Regions from separate parts of the Neobacillus sp. GCM10027624 genome, predicted to be linked through region 3. Evidence: predicted binding sites of a transcription regulator. Region 3 holds the regulator's gene; each other region holds the start of a gene.

The links. Region 3 encodes Rex, which represses fermentation and respiration genes when NADH is low (regulators of the CRP and FNR family bind a similar motif). Its sites were predicted from a motif close to TTGTGAAATATTTCACAA; they were not measured.
Region 1: the regulator Rex is predicted to act here: its motif matches at 3,103-3,120, upstream of ACFQZ9_RS05600 (hemerythrin domain-containing protein).
Region 2: the regulator Rex is predicted to act here: its motif matches at 2,979-2,996, upstream of ACFQZ9_RS15475 (cytochrome c3 family protein).
Region 4: the regulator Rex is predicted to act here: its motif matches at 2,286-2,303, upstream of ahlS (N-acyl homoserine lactonase family protein).

What each region holds. Positions count from the first base shown of each region.
Region 1 covers NZ_JBHTHD010000003.1:129,711-134,705, forward strand. The annotation lists gene ACFQZ9_RS05575 (FAD-dependent oxidoreductase) at 1-342, shown strand, start outside; gene ACFQZ9_RS05580 (ferredoxin family protein) at 342-626, shown strand; gene ACFQZ9_RS05585 (hypothetical protein) at 867-1,019, shown strand; gene ACFQZ9_RS05590 (ferredoxin family protein) at 2,122-2,406, shown strand; gene ACFQZ9_RS05595 (hypothetical protein) at 2,607-2,891, opposite strand; gene ACFQZ9_RS05600 (hemerythrin domain-containing protein) at 3,178-3,702, shown strand; gene ACFQZ9_RS05605 (MFS transporter) at 3,733-4,968, opposite strand.
Region 2 covers NZ_JBHTHD010000010.1:239,930-244,924, forward strand. The annotation lists gene ACFQZ9_RS15465 (tetratricopeptide repeat protein) at 1-278, opposite strand, end outside; gene ACFQZ9_RS15470 (cytochrome c3 family protein) at 313-1,473, opposite strand; gene ACFQZ9_RS15475 (cytochrome c3 family protein) at 1,500-2,780, opposite strand; gene secA (preprotein translocase subunit SecA) at 3,324-4,995, shown strand, end outside.
Region 3 covers NZ_JBHTHD010000020.1:4,521-9,515, forward strand. The annotation lists gene ACFQZ9_RS26095 (ABC-F family ATP-binding cassette domain-containing protein) at 1-1,295, opposite strand, end outside; gene moaC (cyclic pyranopterin monophosphate synthase MoaC) at 1,486-1,980, shown strand; gene ACFQZ9_RS26105 (redox-sensing transcriptional repressor Rex) at 2,021-2,674, shown strand; gene ACFQZ9_RS26110 (YhbD family protein) at 2,791-3,414, shown strand; gene ACFQZ9_RS26115 (polymer-forming cytoskeletal protein) at 3,427-4,143, shown strand; gene ACFQZ9_RS26120 (cytoplasmic protein) at 4,162-4,872, shown strand; gene ACFQZ9_RS26125 (MDR family MFS transporter) at 4,884-4,995, shown strand, end outside.
Region 4 covers NZ_JBHTHD010000002.1:384,784-389,778, reverse strand. The annotation lists partial or broken gene ACFQZ9_RS01885 (SET domain-containing protein-lysine N-methyltransferase) at 1-115, opposite strand, end outside; gene ACFQZ9_RS01880 (hypothetical protein) at 244-453, shown strand; gene ACFQZ9_RS01875 (sigma-54 interaction domain-containing protein) at 813-2,168, opposite strand; gene ahlS (N-acyl homoserine lactonase family protein) at 2,426-3,274, shown strand; gene ACFQZ9_RS01865 (zinc-dependent alcohol dehydrogenase family protein) at 3,289-4,413, shown strand; gene ACFQZ9_RS01860 (NAD-dependent succinate-semialdehyde dehydrogenase) at 4,444-4,995, shown strand, end outside.

The DNA of each region.
Region 1 (4,995 bases), on a different contig from region 3:
GCCATGTACTCTGGGGAACTGGCAGCAAAGACAATTGTTCAGGCGAAAAAACGCGGAGACTTTAGCGAATCCAGCTTAAACCAATACCGCGAAGCTCTTAACAATAGTTTTATCATGAAAGACTTGGATAAATACAAAGATGCACCTCATACATTTGAGTCATATCCGCAATATTTTAAAGAATACGCTCCAATGCTAACCAAAGCAATGGGTAAATTCTTTACTGTTGATGGTACACCTAAACGTGATAAACAAAAACAAATTATGAAGAGTTTTACAGACGGAAGAGGGACTTTCAAAGTGCTTACTGATATTTATCGTGTTTGGAAGGCGGTGAAATAATGTCAACGACAACTCTTGAGGAAAAACAATATCTTCTAAGATTTAAGTGCGACACGAAATCACACTTAACCGTGCTTGATCATGATGTTTGCATGACCAAATGCCCGGATAAACTTTGCACAGTATTTTGCCCGGCCGAGGTTTATAAATGGGAAGGAACACGGATGCAGGTAGGCTTTGAAGGTTGCCATGAATGTGGAAGCTGTCGGATTGGCTGCCCACAGGAAAACATTAAATGGGAATATCCAAAAGGCGGACATGGGATTGTGTTTAGGTTAGCTTAAAACTGTGAGCATTTTGTGAGCAAATGTGAACATAAAAACACGCTCTTAACTGTTTGTATAAGTAAAAAAGACGGCACTGATTATACAGTATCGTCTTTTTGTTTGTCTTCAATATATTTAGAACTCCTTAAACTATTCTTAACATTTTTTTACCTACTAAAATAGACAGTTTGTCCAATCATTTTTATTCCCTTCCTAATAATTTATATAAAGTGAGTGTTAACAAAAATTAAGGAGTGATTGGTAATATGGGAAGTTCAAGTAGGTCAAGTTCAAGTAATTCCAGTTCAGGTAATTGCTGTTCAAGTAAGTGCAATGGATGTGTATGCAGACAGCTCAGAAAATTACAACCAGGTACTGAAGTGGATTTATTTTTACAAGGTGGAACAGTAATCGAGGATACCAAGTTTGTTAGCTTTGATAAAAAGAATTGTTGTGCATTCTTCTGTGATAGTGAGGCAGAACCTGGAGTCATTGTTGTAGATTGTAGACAAATTGTAGGATTCCGTTTTGAAGCTGAAGATTAATAGGATATAAAAAATAGGGACGATGCCATTTAGTGAGCATCGTCTTTTTGTTTATCCTCTTCATCTATAAGTATAAGTAATTCGCTTAATTCAATTTCTAAGACAAAACATACTTTACCCAATGTGTCCCGTTGATAGCTTTTCCGGTCCTTTTTACTCTTTATTCATTCTACCCCTTTCTCGTACAGGTGCTTGTAAAGGGACAGCTGGTGCTAATATTTGTGCACCTGGTGCTACTGGTGGATGTATTTGATACCATTCAGGCAAAGCAGAGGATCGTTTAATAGGACCAGAACTACCGATTTGCAAAAATTGAAGTATTGACCATTTCAGTGATTTTCAAAAAATTAATTTTTATTCCTAATCGAGTTTTAAAATTCACATTAATCACCCCTTATGAATACATGCTCAATTGCTAATTTCTATTTATTCTTATTTTCAAGGAATCCATCAAGCAGATCTTCTTCATTTTTTAAATGAATAACGAACCTCCGAAAAGATCTTAAATTGGTTCTTTTTTTACAGAAATACCAACACTAATTGTTTAAAAGAGCCAACATGAAAAGAACTCCTTCGAAGGAGTCCTAATCATGAAGTAATTCATCTATAATTTCTAGGGGTAAATTTATTATACCAATTTTATCCATGTAAAAAAGAGGAAAATGGACTAAGGAATGCTAGTTCAATTTATCTAAAATATTTTTTTCTTAAAGAACATATTTGCCAAATCGAGTGGCTAAAAGTCGCTCTTTTTTTCTTCTTCAGTAAGGTCGTATTTTGAATCAATACTATATATTATTTATATAATTTTACCTTGTTTCTTATAATTTTGAATCAGTTGTTCAAATAGCTCATTATCTGTTGAAATTAAATATTGGGCTTCCCAAGGCTACTTCTATCGCAAAACCGTTAATATTTCATGACTTTTGAAAGAAATTCCCCCTTCGTGTTTGGAAGGCAGTAAAATAATGTCAACGACAACTCTTGAGGAAAAACAATATCTTCTAAGATTTAAGTGCGACACGAAATCACACTTAACCGTGCTTGATCATGATGTTTGCATGACCAAATGTCCGGATAAACTTTGCACAGTATTTTGCCCGGCCGAGGTTTATAAATGGGAAGGAACACGGATGCAGGTAGGCTTTGAAGGCTGCCATGAATGTGGAAGCTGCCGGATTGGCTGCCCACATGAAAACATTAAATGGGAATATCCAAAAGGCGGACACGGGATTGTATTTAGGTTAGCTTAAATTAAAAGGTGCTGTTTGCGAGAGCAATAGCACCTTTTTCTTAACTATATATTTTATTGAAACTGATTGCATTTTGTCAAAAAAATCGTCTATACCTCCTTTTGGAAAGCAGAAAAAAATCAAATTTACCACTATATGTATATTTTTTCACAATGGAGTGCAAAAAAGAGGGTAAAGCAGAAGGATTAACTTTATGAGGTTTAGCTGATTTTCTCTTTAATGGTTGATGGGGAAAGCTCGTCGTTTTCACAAAAAACAATAAAAGTTTTGGCCAAATCGATTGCACAATCTATGGACTGCATAAGATTGGAACAATAAAAAGGATGATTCCAATTAAAGGCACCTTCATAATTTGATGGATAAATACTTACCTTCCAGTGATAATATCCTGTTGGCTGCTGAATGGTTTCACCTTGGATCCCGACTAACCAATGCGTCGCTTTCGAATCGATTTGTTGAATTCCAGACTCCTTTAAGACCATCATGTCATTTAATCCAATTGGGATTAATGCCTTTTGGTAAAAATCACGATAATTTGGGGTTTGCAGGATAATCAACCTCCCTTTTGTTTGACTACCTTTATTATATGATGGTTTTTATGGTTTTTTGAGTAAAAATGTTAAAATTTTTTGAAAATTAGATACCTTTTCACCGAATTGTCAAAATAAAGGATATGCCTATTGTATAGGAGGATTAATGTGACCTATATCACAACAATTCTTCCATGTTCCTTTTATACTATAAGAAGTTAAATTTGAAGAGGTGACTTTAATGAGTGGCTGTATGAGTGGTTTTGGCGGTATGCCTCAAGCTGAATTAAGCAAAGGATTAAAACAGCTAAAGGGAGAGCATCCACCATTATTAGACCAATTAGATGAATTATTTAAATTAACAAAGCAAATTGAAGATGAAAAAGATATTGAACAAAACTTTACCGTATTAATTACAAAGGTGAAGGAATTCAAGGCCGAGCTTGACCCCCATTCTGAACGGGAAGAAGGAGTCCTTTTTCCGATGATGGGCGCCTATATTGGAACTACTTCCGGCCCCATCGCTGTGATGGAATATGAACATTATCAGGCAAAATTGAAAATAGCTGCATTCCTTGAAAAAGCTGAAAATGACCAGATTTCCTCTGCGGAAAAGAAAAATTTAGCCGATTTAATCAAAAATGCCTATTTAATCCTAACTGAGCATTTCTCCAAAGAAGAAAATGTGTTATTTCCAATGGCAGAAAGAATGCTCACAGATGAAGAAAAAGAAGAGCTATTTACTAAAATACAAGAGATTAAATAAAGGATGGGGTTCACCCCATCCTTTTTAAATTTATCCCTGATACCACTCACGAAGCTTTTTGTCTGATGGCAAAAAGAGAGCTGTAAGCCCTAGTAACGGCAATACACCGATCCCAATTACCATCGATTGTATACCAATTAGGTCTGCAATGTACCCTAGTCCAACCGAGCCAATGGCCCCCATTCCAAACGCAAGTCCTACCGTTAAGCCCGACATAAGCCCAATTTTTCCTGGAACAAGCTCCTGTGCATAAACAACCGTAACTGAAAAGCTTGTCATTAAAACAAAACCAGTAAATAGAAGGAAGATAAAGGCAACGCCAGATGGGACAAACGGAATAATAATGGAGAAAGGCACTGTTGCGAGCATTGATAAAGCAATGACCGTTTTCTTTCCAAACTTGTCAGCAAGCGGACCGCCAAAAAAAGTTCCAAATGCACCTGCTACTAAAAATGCAAATAAATAAAGCTGGGATTCTTTAATGGTCATTGCATATTGTTTTATGGCAAAAAAGGCATAAAAGTTTGTCATGCCCGAAATGTACCAGGATCTTGCGAAAATTAACAGTAAAATTAGCACGAGTGCCTTTTTAATATCCTTTGATATTCCTGTTTTCGGACCAGTATTTGCTGATTTTTTCTTCAAACGAGCTGAAGAAACTTTTAATCTTTGATTATACCAATTTGCAATATAAACAAGTAAAATGACGGCTAGTGCTGCAACGATTGTAAACCATGAAGCACCTATTTGTCCGAGCGGTACTAAAATAAGTGCGGTTATCAGTGGGGCTAATGCCTGCCCGCTGTTACCACCAACCTGATAAATTGATTGAGCAAGTCCTCGGCGGGAACCAGCTGCCATATGCGCTACTCTCGAGCCTTCTGGATGAAATACTGCTGAACCGAGGCCGATGAAAATAACGGATAACACAATGAAACCGAAGTTTGGAGCCATACCCAATCCAAGTACACCGAACAAAGTGAAGGTAAGTCCAATAGGCAACGCAAAAGGCATTGGTTTTTTATCCGTAAAAATACCGATGACCGGCTGCATAACAGATGAAACCATGTTTAAGGAAAAGGCAATGATTCCTAGCTGGGTAAAGGAAAGTCCCATCGACTTTTCTAAAATTGGAAACATCGCGGGCACTACGGATTGAATTGCGTCATTTAATAAATGGCAAAGCCCGATAATAAAAAGAATTTTAAACATCGTTGACTCATTCGCCTTTGGGGCTTTAGCGTTTAGAATTGCTTGTTGGTTCATTGTAGTCTCCTTTTTCAAATTGAACAA
Region 2 (4,995 bases), on a different contig from region 3:
TATCCTAGATCTACTCGCGCTTTTGAGTCGTTTGGTTTTCCATCAACTTCATTTTTGGCACTTTCTAACTGTTGAGCAAGACGATTCATATCGTACTTAGGCCATAAATATTTTTTACTTATGATATAACCTGCACTTATTGATATTGCTAGGGTCATAGCCAATATTAGCAGCGTCTGCCACCAGTTGAATTTTTCATTTTTACTTGTCTTTTTATTTTTTTTCTTTTTTGGTGACTTCTCATGATCCTGTTTGAGAGGTTGAACATGCGATTCCATATGAACCCTCCTAATCTTGCAAAAATGATGTTAACTACTCCTTATGACAAGTAGAACATGTATCCTTTACGTGACAGGTATAACAGAGATTGGTAACTTTTTGTTTTTTTCCTAATGGTATAGGATGTATGGATTTATCAAATGATCTATGCATACTCGGATGACAAGAAGAGCAAGCAGAGATAGTTGTTTCATATTTTCCTGTTTGTTGGTAATTGTGACAGGCTAAACATTGCTGTTTATCCTTTAAAGCTTGGTCTTTATGTTCCATCATCCACCGACTATTATGGCTTGCCGGCCGTTTGCTATGACAATCCTTACAGAAAGTATTTTCTTTTGCATAATCCAATTCGGTAATATGTGGTTTGGTTGTTTCAATGTTTTGCAGGACCTTTTCTGCAGGAGAAGCAACTTCAAGCCCTTCAATTTTCTCCTTCGACATATACCCATGGCAGGAGTCACATTTTTGAAGATCCTTGCCGGCTTTTAAACCGTGAGTAGATGCTTTAAATTCAGGATTTTTATGACTCTTTGGTTCCATTCCTGTTTTATGACAGGTTTCGCAGGCTGTTGAAATATTTCTAGCCTTATGGCATTCCATACAAGTGTCCATGTCAGGTCGGGAAAATTTCAAATCGGACATTGCTTGTGTACCGACGGATTGATCCCATTTATCATAGTCTGTCCGATAGGTCATTTTTCTGTCGGCGATTTTCCCATGGGTGACGCTGCTATGACACTGCACGCACTCTACTCCTTCTTTTAAATGCTTATCATGGGGGATGATCAGATCCCCCGATGGTGTCACATCCCGTGTCTTTAAATTGTGACATTTTTCACATGCACTATTAGGTACCTCATTCGGCATCCGGATAGGGGTGGCGGTAACGCTTGAAGAATGGTTTTTTAATTGTTCAACCAGCCCTTCCGCTTTATCCTTCGCTAATTTCTTGAAAACTGGATCGGTATGGCAGTTTACACAATCCACTTCATTATGAGTCGATGCTTTCCACGTGTAATACTCCGGTTTCATTTCATGACAACTTTGGCAAAATTTCGAACTGGATGTTGCCTCTAACCCTGAAAATCCTGCAAAGAATAAGATGGTTAGAAAAAACAATGTGATCGTCATATATTTGATTAACTTATACCGATAACGGGGAGGGGCCGGCAGCTCAGTTTGTTCTTCTTCCATAAAGTGTCCCTCCATTTTTATAAAAATTATTTTCTTACAGGACTTTTAAAGCCGGTTCTATGACAGTACTCGCAATATACATCTGTAGGTGCTTTCGTATCAGTTGATCCTGGCTTTGGTTTTTTCTGATCATGGCAGACGAAGCATTGAGATTTCGCTTCAGCTGTCAATGCTTTCGTTGAGTGAGCTGTCAGCCATTGAGCGCTTTTCGTATGTCCAGGAGGACGTTTACTGTGACAGGTGCTGCAAAACTTATTAATACGGGACTGATCTTTTACCAAATTGATATCAGGCTGATAATGTGATTTTTTTGTACCTAATTTAAGGATTGAGATAATGTCCTCTTTTGGTATTTCTCTGATCCATTTGGAATCTTGATGGCAGTTTACACATTTATTTAACTCTTGAACCGCTGTACTTCCATGTTGTTGGTTCCATAGGGTAACTTTGTGGGATTTTGGTACTTTAAGTTTTTTATGACAGGTTCCACATTCCATTGAAACCTTTACATTTGTTTCTTGCTTTCCAATCGCTTGTAAAATGATTTCCTGTGTCTTTTGGTCATGTTTGGTTGCGAGTTCTGACGTATTTTCGCCTTTCTTCACTGGCTCCGTGGATGCTGACTTGGTTTTTCCTTCTGTAAGTTTTTCAAGTTCTTCTGGATTTGGCGGAACATTGTATGCGACATCTTTCCAAGGTTTTTCACCCTTGTTCACTTTATCGTGACAATCGATACACGTTCCCATGTTCGGACGCACATATTTTTCTTCAATTAATTTTTGCGCATTTTTTTCCGTCCACTCTCCACGGGCACTGTCAATATTTAAACCGCGGGCAGCGATCTTCGCGTGGACAACCCCTGCGTGACAGGTGATACATGGAATGCCTTTTTCAATATGGCCTTTATGGTTGACCTTTAAGTCACCAGATGCGGTGACAAGCCGGTTTTTCGAGTGGCACTGTAAACAGTTTTCATTTGAAACGGCTTCTTCCTCTGTTTGAACGATTTGTTTAGGGACACCAGTAACATGGTAGTAAACTTCCTTCATAGACTTCACCTTGTGTGTCAGCATGTTGGTGACCCCGGGCTTAATATGGCACTGCACACAGGAGATTTGGTTATGAGCGCTTGCTGTATAGGTGGTATACTCCGGTGCCATTTCGTGACAGCTGGAGCAAAAGGATGGCGAGTTTGTAATGGAAAGTACGCCATATCCTCCGCCAAAAACAACGATACAACCAACGAGGGATGCAAATAACAATTTCCAGCGGGTAACTGGATTTTTCCAATCTATATTTCTCCACATTTGCCAGAGTCTCTTTATTGGGCCCGATTTTTTTCTATTTTCTCTTGAATCGGGTTCGGCCTCGGAATCTTTCTTTACTCCCCAAAAGCCCATTTTGCTCACCCTTCCCATTTTTGATTGAGCTATCTCTCTTTTTTTCCATCCAAACCTCTCTAAAGGTAGTATCTAACATAGGATGTGTATATTCCAATGTACAATTTGTGAATATTTTTTCAAAAGGATTTTATGATGAAAACAACGTTAATACCTTGTAAAATAGGGGATTGATTAATAACTTGCAGGTAGTGGTTGGGTGTATAAGTGTTAATTTTTATACGGAATTTGGAACTTTTATTCACCTTTTTTAGTATTAAGAAACTATCGATTAATAGAAGAATTAAAAAAGATATTGATACAATTTTTCTTCAATGGGAACTTTGTTGTCACACACATAGTGAAGTGGTAAGATGGAAAGTGATATTCAATTCATTTTGGCAGGATTTAGTACCTAATATTGCGAATTCTTTATAATAGCAATCTCGATAAAAAGGAGAGTTCAATCACATGATGGGGATTTTAAATAAATTGTATGATGTGAATAAACGTGAGTTAAAACGGTTGGACAAACTTGCGAATCAAATAGAGGCACTTGCGTCTGATACTGAAAAATTAACCGATGATCAGCTCCGTGAAAAGACGGCGGAATTTAAACAACGCTATCAAAATGGTGAATCCCTTGATGATGTGCTAGTTGAGGCGTTTGCTGTCGTCCGTGAAGGGGCCCGTCGTGTCCTTGGATTGTACCCTTATCATGTACAGTTAATGGGGGGGATTTCTCTCCATGAAGGAAACATTTCGGAAATGAAAACCGGGGAAGGTAAAACGTTAACGGCTACGATGCCGGTTTATTTGAATGCTCTTTCCGGTAAAGGAGTTCACGTTGTAACGGTCAACGAATACCTTGCAAGCCGTGATGCTCAGGAAATGGGACAGCTTTATGAATTTTTAGGGTTAACGGTTGGATTGAACCTAAATAGTATGACCAGTGAAGAGAAGCAGGAAGCATATGCTGCGGATATTACTTATGGAACCAACAACGAATATGGCTTTGACTATCTTCGTGATAACATGGTCCTTTATAAGGAACAAAAGGTTCAACGTCCGCTTTTTTATGCAGTCATTGATGAGGTGGACTCCATCCTAATTGACGAAGCGCGTACACCGTTGATTATTTCCGGTTCTGCACAAAAATCAACGGCTCTATATATTCAAGCAAATGCGTTTGTGCGTACGCTGACGAAAGAAAAGGATTATACGTATGATGAAAAAACAAAAGGCGTTATGCTGACAGAAGAAGGGATCAGCAAAGCAGAGAAGGCTTTTGGTATTGAAAACTTGTTTGATATGTCTCATGTTTCGTTAAATCATCATATTAACCAAGCGTTAAAAGCCAATGTCAGCATGCATCTAGATGTGGATTACGTCGTTCAGGATGGCGAAATTGTGATTGTTGACCAATTTACCGGCCGTTTGATGAAGGGACGCCGCTATAGTGAGGGCTTACACCAGGCGATTGAAGCAAAGGAAGGCTTAGAGGTACAGAACGAAAGTATGACAATGGCAACGATTACGTTCCAAAACTACTTCCGTATGTATGAGAAATTAGCAGGGATGACGGGTACGGCTAAGACGGAAGAGGAAGAATTCAGAAACATTTATAATATGAATGTTATCGTGATTCCAACGAATAGACCGATTGCCAGGGATGACCGCGCGGATTTAATTTACTCTACAATGGAAGGGAAGTTTCGAGCTGTTGTTGATGATATTGCAGAGCGACATCAAAAGGGACAGCCTGTGCTTGTCGGTACAGTTGCAATCGAAACGTCTGAATTAATTTCCAAGCTCTTATTGAAAAAAGGCGTTCGACACAATGTCTTGAATGCGAAAAATCATGAACGTGAAGCAGAGATTATTGCGGAAGCAGGCCATCAGGGTGCGGTAACGATTGCAACAAACATGGCCGGCCGTGGTACAGATATTAAGCTTGGCGAAGGGGTTACTGATTTAGGTGGTCTTGCCGTTATTGGTACGGAGCGACATGAAAGCCGCCGGATTGACAACCAGCTCCGTGGGCGTTCCGGCCGTCAAGGAGACCCGGGGATTACCCAGTTTTATTTATCAATGGAAGATGAGCTTATGCGCCGCTTTGGTTCTGATAATATGAAATCGATGA
Region 3 (4,995 bases):
AAATTGCCCAAAACTGTGCGGATTTCCTTTTCGCTTTTTAGTGGATAATCATCCCACAGTTCATTTAAAACACGCTTATTGGAGGTTAATTCCGCTTGCTCTTGGTCATAATAACCAATTGAAAGATTTGTCCCATAGAGGATATTTCCGGCTAATACAGGAAGCTTCCTAATGAGTGTTTTTAATAGCGTCGATTTTCCAATTCCATTAGGGCCCACCAGGGCAATGCTTTCCCCCCGAAATACTCGAAAGGAAATTCCCTCTGAAATTCTTTCGCCGTTATATCCGACAGCCAGTGAATCGAAGGTTAAGACATCATTTCCACTTTGCTTCTCAATTTCAAACGAGAAGGAAGCTGACTTTTCATCCCCCACCGGGCGATCGATTACATCCATCTTTTCTAGTTTTTTCCGTCGACTCTGGGCTCGTTTTGTTGTTGAGGCCCGGGCTAAATTTCGCTGGATAAAATCCTGTAAGTTTGCTATTTCCTGCTGCTGTTTTTCATAAAGCTTCAGGTCACGTTCATAATTTGCCGCTTTTTGTTCAAGGTAAGTACTATAATTGCCAGTATATCTTTGGATTTGCTTTCGAGAAACCTCGTAGACCTGTGTCACGACCTTGTCCAAAAAATAGCGATCATGCGATACAATTAGAATCGCCCCATCGTAACTTTGCAAATATTGCTCCAGCCAGGAGAGGGTATCGATATCTAAATGGTTAGTAGGTTCGTCTAAAATTAAAATATCTGGCTTAGTCAGGAGCAATTTCCCTAAGGCCAAACGGGTTTTTTGACCACCGCTTAAAGAGGCAATCATTAAGGAATAATCAGGGAAATTTAACCCGTGTAACACGGAGCGAATATCCGCCTCATACTGGTATCCACCCTGTTCCTTAAATTTTACCTGAAGCTGGTCATAGTCTTTTAGAATCCGCTCATATTTGCTTGTATCTGCGATTGCAGCAGGGTCAGCCATTTGTTCTTCAAGCTGCCTCAAACTTTTTTCCATCGCGCGCAATGATTCAAATACAGTCAGCATTTCTTCCCAAATGGACAAATTAGACTCTAATCCTGTATTTTGCGCTAAATACCCAATGGTCACTTCTTTTGGCTTGATGATTTCTCCGCCATCATGTGACAGGTGTCCAGCAATAATCTTTAACAACGTCGACTTTCCCGCACCGTTTCGTCCAACTAAAGCGACACGGTCCCGTGTTTGTAATTCTAGTTTTATATTCGATAAAATAAGGTCAGCACCATAATATTTTGCTAATTGATTCACTTGCAATAAAATCATTGTTTTTTCACCTCTATTACATAGAACTAGTGTACCGTATTCCTAGAGTGTCGGCAATAAAACGCAGGCCGCAAAGGGCGCATCTGCCGAAAATGTTGGGAAAATGTTAAAAATATAAGAATGATTCGCTCAAAGTTTCACACACATAGACTGAAAAATAGTGTATGATTTGAAAGGAGGAATTTTTTATATGGCAGAATTTACTCACTTTAATGAAGAGGGCAGAGCGAAAATGGTGGACGTTAGTGATAAACCGGAAACTGCCCGCACCGCATTAGCTCATTCCAGTATTACCGTCAGTAAAGAAATATTTGGTAAAATTACCCACAATGAGATGAAAAAAGGAGATGTCCTGGCAGTCGCACAGGTTGCTGGTATTATGGCGGCCAAAAAGACATGGGACATTATACCGATGTGTCATCCGATTCCATTAACAGGGGTGAATATTTCTTTTTCCTGGGAACCTGATCAGCAAGAGATGTATAAATTAGGTATTGCCGTATCCGTTAAAACAAAAGGGAATACAGGTGTTGAAATGGAAGCGCTAACAGCTGCATCTGCTTGTGCGCTGACCGTTTATGATATGTGTAAAGCAATTGATAAGGGCATGGTGATTGGACCGACTTATTTAGTAGAAAAAACCGGCGGCAAAAACGGCGATTTTAAAAGAACTAATGTTTTTTAAAACATGAACGAAACTATTTATGCGGGGGTGCAGGAGGAATATGACAAACGAAACAATGAAAATTCCACAAGCAACAGCAAAGCGACTACCCTTATATTATCGATTTATTCAAAATCTGTATGCTTCAGGGAAACAAAGAGTTTCCTCAGCAGAATTAAGTGAAGCGGTAAAAGTGGATTCAGCAACAATCCGCAGGGATTTTTCCTATTTTGGCGCCCTTGGGAAAAAAGGTTATGGCTACAATGTGAATTATTTATTGACCTTTTTCCGAAAGACATTGGACCAGGATGAATTAACAAAGGTTGCGTTAATCGGCGTTGGTAATCTTGGAACAGCATTTTTAAACTATAATTTTTTAAAAAATAATAATACAAAAATTACGTGCGCCTTTGATGTAGACCCGAATAAAATGGGTACAACCATCGGTGATGTCCCAGTCTATCATATGGATGATTTGGAGAAGTATATTACAGAGGAAAATATTCAGGTTGCGATTCTAACCGTTCCGGCTCCGGTGGCGCAGATCATTACGGATCGGCTTGTGAGTGCTGAGGTGAAAGGAATCTTAAATTTCACACCCGCCCGTTTAAATATACCATCTTCCATCAGGGTTCATCACATCGACCTTGCTGTAGAGCTTCAATCACTTGTTTACTTTTTAAAGCATTACCCAACAGCGGAAATTGCAGAATAAATTTGAGAATCAACCTTTCCATAAAAATGGGAAGGTTTTTTTATTTGATAAAACAAAGCCACCTTTACAACGTAACAGTGTTATGTTACATTAAGAATAAGAAAGGGGCCATTACAATGAACGAGGAGTTAATATCGAAAAAAGAGTTATTGGAATTAGCAGGAATCTCCTATGGGCAGCTGTATAGGTGGAAACGGAAGGACTTGATCCCGGAGGATTGGTTTATCCGGAAATCAACGTTTACCGGACAGGAAACCTTTTTTCCAAAAGAAAAAATCTTAGATCGAATCAATAAAATTCAAACGATGAAAGAAAATCTATCACTGGATGAACTTGCCGATATGTTTTCTCCCAATATATCTGACTTAAATTTAACTAAAGATGATTTAATAAGGCGTAACATTGTTTCAGAAACGGTTATAAATTTTTACTTAGAGAATGAAAATGGCAGTTTACAATTTAATTTTTCAAGAATGCTTGAAGTGTTTGTGTTAGAAAAGCTGTTGCAATCAGGTCAAATTAATCTCGAAGAAGGAAAAATGGTACTCCAGGTGTTAAAGGATCAAACATCAATGATCAAGCAAAAAAGTGCCGAACTGGTGATTACGAGAAAGTTGGGGGTATCCTCCTGTCTTTTGTTAATCAATACAGAGTCCTTTCATTTTGAACGAGGAATGAAAATTGTTGCTCAGCTGTCGCTAATGGCCTGTATGGAAGAAGTGAAATCGAAATTATTATAAAGGAGAATGGGAATGGAGATGCAAAAAAAGGGGGACCTGGTTATAAATGGCTTCGGGGCATCGAATGGCGGACAGTTTCATCAGGTAACACTCAACGGAAAGGGAACGGTAAACAGCGATGTCGAATGTAAGGGATTTGAATGTAATGGAACAGGGACGGTCAAGGGGAACATCCACACTGAAACGGCCAAAATTAATGGGATGGCCAAAATAGGTGGAACCGTTGCGGCTAAAGACCTTTCTATTGATGGCACTGCAAAGATTGGAAAAAACCTATTAGTTGAAAAACTTAAGGTTTCAGGAAAAGCTTCTGTTGGCGGCAAAGTTAAAGCAGAAGAAATAAAGGTAAAAGGTAAGCTGACAGTGGAAGAGGATTGTGAGGCAGAACTTTTCAATGCTGAATCGATGTTTACGATTGGCGGCCTGTTAAATGCGGATGAAGTGGATATTAAGATTTTTGGAGAGTGCCAGGCGAAGGAAATTGGCGGGCAATCGATTGTTGTGAAATATAAGCCGTCTTGGCTGGGATTATTTAAATCTCTTTTTCAAACTCAATTAAGGGTGGAAATCATTGAGGGTGATACGATCCACCTTGAAAATACGAAGGCTGCGGTAGTGCGGGGAAACCATGTAACCATTGGCCAAAATTGTCAAATTGACGTTGTCGAATATACAGATGAACTTTCTATTGATTCAAGTGCTGTTGTGGGCGAAAGCAAAAAAATGTAATGAGGGGGGATAAGGGAGATGAAAAGTAAAGAAAATCTGATTATTAACGGCTCAGGGAGCTATCCCGGCGGAAGATATGATAAAATCAGTGTCCGAGGCGAGGGTACGATCGTTGATGATGTTGAAGCTTCCGTGTTTAAGGTTTATGGAACAACGGAGGTTGCGGAAAATCTCAAAACAGGTTCGATGAAGGTTTTAGGTGAGGCAGAGGTAAAAGGGAATGCCCAGTTAGAAGATTTGCTGGTAATGGGTACAATGGAAATTGGCGGCAAAGCTTATTTGAAAAAAATAAAAATCCTGGGAACACTTGAGGTTGGAGAAGACCTTAATGGTGATACAGCCAATATTAAAGGCAGTATTGCAGTTGCGGGCGATGTTGAATATGAAACGTTCGATTCAAGTGGCGGGTTTGAAATCAAAGGGTTATTAAATGCTGATACGATTAAAATTTCTTTACGGTTCGGGGAAAGCCGTGCGGAGGAAATCGGCGGCGGGAAAATCACGATAAAAAGAAAAAGAAACTCTCTTTTACCTTTTGTAGGTGAGGAAGGTAGCCTTATAGCAAAGGTGGTTGAAGGAGACGACCTTTATTTAGAAAATACGAAGGCGGAAACTGTGAGAGGAAATACGGTTAAAATTGGCCCCGGCTGTATAATCGGATTGGTAGAGTATAAAGATGATTTTATACAAGATTCAAATGCAACAGTAAAAACGTCGAAGAAGATTTAAAGGAGAATGGGATGGTAGCGAAAAATAGTAAATTAGGATTTGTGGTCGCCGGTCTGCTGCTCGGAATTTTGATGGCTTCAATGGATAATACCATTGTTGTAACGGCAATGCCAACGATTGTCG
Region 4 (4,995 bases), on a different contig from region 3:
AAATTAATCTCATAAATTGTATTAGGTTTATAAGAGTGGTTAAAAAACATTCATAACCAAGAAGAATCGCAGAATGATTTATCCCATACTCAAAAGCGTAATCAGTGAGTATGGTTTATCTGTTTAATTGTGTTCCAGCTCATGTTATAATGAGTAACTTAGGATAATTAAAACTTTTGCTCATAATTGAACGGATGCCAAAAAAAGCCTCCGTGTAGCGATAAAATATAGAGGTGTAAGAGAATGAATAAACGATGGACAATCGGTAAAATTAAAGAATTTGTTGAGAACAATTCGGAAAGTAAGTTGCTAACGACGGAATATCTAGGTTTTTCTCAAAAGTTACTATTTAAATGTGCTTGTGGTAGCAATTTTGAAAAAACATTTACGAAATTTAAAAATAATAACCAACGTAAATGTGACGTGTGCCAACCGCCAAAAGCGTCACGCTAACGTTTAGCGAATAAACGAAGTGCCGATTTCTATTAAATAGAAGTTGGTGCTAAATACGAGGGACGATCTTCAATTAAAGGGCGCCTTAATTGAATAAAAGAAGAGCACATATTATGCATGACTAATATGTGCTTTCTTTATTTTAAAGAATTTTTATAATTTAGATAAAAAAGCATTCTTTCTGTCATTCCGTACATGTCGCTTCGACATTGAATGGACAGATAACCACGGCTCCCCTAAGTCATTGGACTTATCCGTTTTTGTTTTCGATAACGTAAAAAGTAGTCCTGTTACCAATGCCATTAAGCACCTTATTATCTGGTTAGTTACAAGTATAGATTAAAGAAGCCACTAATGCTTTACAGGTCGCGCTTCCACCTCTGCAGCTTTTTTACTAATGTGGAGTGGTCAATTCCTAGTGATTTGGCGGCCTGGCGCAGCGATGAATTGTTGGCAATCGCCTCGTTAATAATTCGTTTTTCTAGTTGTTCTAATCTACTTTTCAAATTCGATGACGATCCATTTTCCATCTGTTGAAGCTGAAAGGGTAAATGATAGGGTTCAATAGTTTGCTCAAGCACTGAAGTAACAAGATTCTCCATAATATTTTTTAGCTCCCTTACATTTCCAGGCCAGTGATACTGGATAAGGCAATGCTTGGCTTCAGGTGTTAAGACTTTTTGAATTTTATACCGTTGACAATAAGATTCAAAATAATGATCAGCCAGTAAAATAATATCTTCCTTGCGCTCACATAAGGGAGGTATACGCAGTTCAATCACCGAAATCCTGTAGTATAGATCTTCCCTAAACTTCCCTTGTCTAATTAAGTTCATGATATCCTGATTGGTGGCACCGATCACACGAATATTTACAGAAATGTCTGCAGTTCCTCCAATTCTCCGAATCTTTTTTTCTTGTAGCGCGCGCAGAAGTTTGACTTGCAGCTGGAAGGGCATCTCACCTATTTCATCAAGCATTATAGTCCCATTATTGGCCAATTCCAACAATCCGAGTTTTCCTTGGCGACTTGCTCCTGTGAAGGCACCCGCTTCATACCCGAAGAATTCAGACTCTAAAAGAGTCTCCGGGATTGCTCCACAATTGACTTTTATAAATGGTTGAGCCTTCCGATCGCTGAAATCGTGAATCAGGTTGGCAATCACCTCTTTCCCCACCCCAGAAGGTCCGGTTAACAAAACACTAGTGGGGAATGGAGCAATTTGGGTCACTTTTTCATAGATTTTTTTCATTCGGATATCGCGGAAAAGGAATTTATTTTCTTCTTCATCTGTTGTAAAGGTATATCGATAGTTTTGCATTTGTGAAAAAGTATTGGCTTTGCTTAAATCCTTTTGCAATGAATTTAGTTTGGTAACATCTCTTACACTCGTTACAACCATTTCAATGGTTCCATCCTCTGCAAAAACGGGATTTCCCGTTACAATTACTTCTTTTGTTTGAGCGATGGTTTGTAATAGAGAAATCTTTTTCTTTTCGCGAAGGACTTGAAGGGAAACAGATTGATCGATAAATTCGTCCTGAACTAAATTCTTCATATGTCTTCCAACAAGATCTTCACGGGAAAAACCGGTGATCTGTTCATAAGCTTGATTGACGAAAAGTGTGATTCCATTACGATCAACAACATAAATTCCATCCGTCGAGAATTCAAGAATGGCTAACATTTGTTTATTATTTAACGTTTGAACCATAAATCTTCACCCTCATACAAAATGTAGGTGGTGAAATTTTCATATAGTGCTGAATTTTTTCACCATAGGATTAGTATGATGTTTTAATGCTTTTTTGTAAACCCTTACGCAATATGTTGGTGAAATTATTCACCATTACAATCAATGAAAAACTAGTAAATTGGCGTCCTAATAGTATTTTAAAAGTTGGCATGATTCTTGCTTTTAAATAAGTGTAAAGAATTTTATTTGAATGAGAGAATACAAGGAGGTTTAACATGGCAAATATTATCACACCAAAACCGAAGCTTTATGTAATGGACAATGGCAGAATGAAAATGGATAAAAACTGGATGATTGCAATGCATAATCCAGCAACCACAGACAATCCAACAATGCCTTCTGAAATGGTAGAGTTCCCAATTTACACGGTCCTGATTGATCATCCGGAAGGGAAAATTTTATTTGATACCGCCTGTAACCCGAATTCCATGGGAGCAGAAGGTCGGTGGACAGAAACGACACAAAAAGCTTTCCCTTGGCAAGCTGGAGAAGAGTGTTACCTCCACCATCGTCTCGAACAATTAAGAGTTCGTCCAGAAGATATTAAATATGTCGTTGCTTCTCATTTGCATTTAGATCACGCCGGCTGTTTGGAAATGTTTACGAATGCAACGATTATTGTGCATGAAGATGAGTTCAACGGCACGCTTCAATCCTATGCCCGCCATCAAAAAGAAGGTGCCTATATTTGGGGTGATATTGATGCCTGGATTAAAAATCATTTGCAATGGCAAACCGTTAAACGGGATGAAGATTTCCTTGAACTTGCCTCCGGTATTCGTATCTTAAACTTTGGAAGCGGACATGCCTGGGGAATGCTTGGACTACATATAGATATGCCTGAAAAAGGTGGAATTATCTTAGCTTCAGACACAATCTATACAGCGGAAAGCTTTGGACCTCCAATTAAACCTCCGGGTATTATCTATGATTCTGTCGGTTATTCAAAAACCGTTGAGAGAATTCGCCGACTGGCAAAAGAAACAAACTCAGAGGTCTGGTTTGGCCATGATTCAAAGCAATTTGCCAAGTTTATCAAATCCACTGAGGGATATTACGAATAAAAGGAGAATAAGAGATGAAAATACGTGCAGCAGTACTTCATGAATTGGGGCTGCCTACCCCTTATGCAAAAAGTAAGCCTATCAAAATTGAAACTCTGGAACTGGATCCACCTGGACGTGGAGAAGTATTAGTGCAAATTAAGGCCGCTGGTCTTTGCCATTCAGATCTATCAGTGATTAATGGTAGTCGCCCCCGTCCAATGCCAATGGCATTGGGACATGAGGCAGCGGGCATCGTTGTTGAAGTCGGAGAAGGTGTCACAGACCTTCAACCAGGGGATCATGTTGTTTGTGCTTTCGTTCCAAGTTGCGGCCATTGTCTTCCTTGTCAGGAAGGACGTCCTGCGTTATGTGAACCAGGGGCTAAAACTAATACAGAGGGAACCTTGTTAAGCGGTGAACGGCGGATTCATTTAAATGAAGGAACTATTCATCACCATTTAGGTGTTTCTGCCTTTGCTGATCACGCAGTAGTTTCAAGAAATTCTCTCATCAAAGTCGACCCTGAGATTCCATTTGATAAGGTGGCTGTGTTCGGCTGTGCGGTTATTACAGGAGTAGGAGCGGTGGTCAATACAGCAAAAATTGAAATGGGAAGCACTGTGGCTATTATCGGGCTTGGTGGTGTTGGTCTAAGTGCGCTTCTTGGGGCCATCACTGCCGGAGCTAGCCGAATTGTCGCAGTAGATGTCAATGATGCAAAACTTGAGGAAGCACGTAAATTAGGTGCAACTGATACATTTAACTCAAAAGATCCTGAGGTTGTCTCCTTAATCCGTGAAGCAACAGGTGGCGGAGTTGATTATGCATTTGAAACAGCAGGTGTTGTCCCTGCTATGAACGTGGCATATGGCATTACGAAACGTGGAGGTACAACGGTTACAACAGGATTGCCACATCCTGATCATCACTTTTCTTTCCCGCAAGTTACCTTAACGGCGGAAGAGCGTACGCTTAAAGGATCTTATGTTGGAAGTTGTGTACCTGCTCGGGATATTCCACGGTTTATTGAATTATATAAGCAAGGCCGTCTTCCTGTCGATCAGTTATTAACAGACCGTTTATCGTTGGATGAGATTAACGAAGGCTTCGACCGGCTGGCTAAAGGGGAAGCTTCTCGATTGGTCGTTGTATTTTAGTTCTGCAAGAGAAGAAGGGCGGAAGCAATGTTGAAAAAATATCAGTTATTTATTGGCGGAGAATGGGTGGATAAAAAGGAAACTTTTGATGTCATCAATCCAGCAACGGAAGAAATAATTGCACAGGTGCCCAATGCGACACATGAAGAAATGAGACTTGCCGTTGAAGCGGCTGTACGTGTCCAACCGGAATGGGCAGACAAGGTTGCGTCTGAACGTGCAAATATCCTTTTGAAAGCTGCGAAATTGATGAGCTCACGAACCGATGAGCTTGCTCGAATTATGACGCTAGAAGAAGGAAAACCGCTTGGTGAAGCACGCGGAGAAATCGCGTATGCTATTTCTTTTTTGGAATGGTTTGCTGAAGAAGCTAAACGTGTCTATGGGGATACCATCCCCTCGAACTCTAAGGATAAAAGGATTTTGGTACTCAAGCGTCCTGTTGGTGTGACAGCAGCAATCACTCCATGGAACTTTCCAGCAGCGATGATTACAAGGAAAATTGGACCGGCACTCGCGGCGGGCTGTACCATGATTGTCAAGCCATCTGAATTGACGCCATTATCTGCATTAGAAATTGCC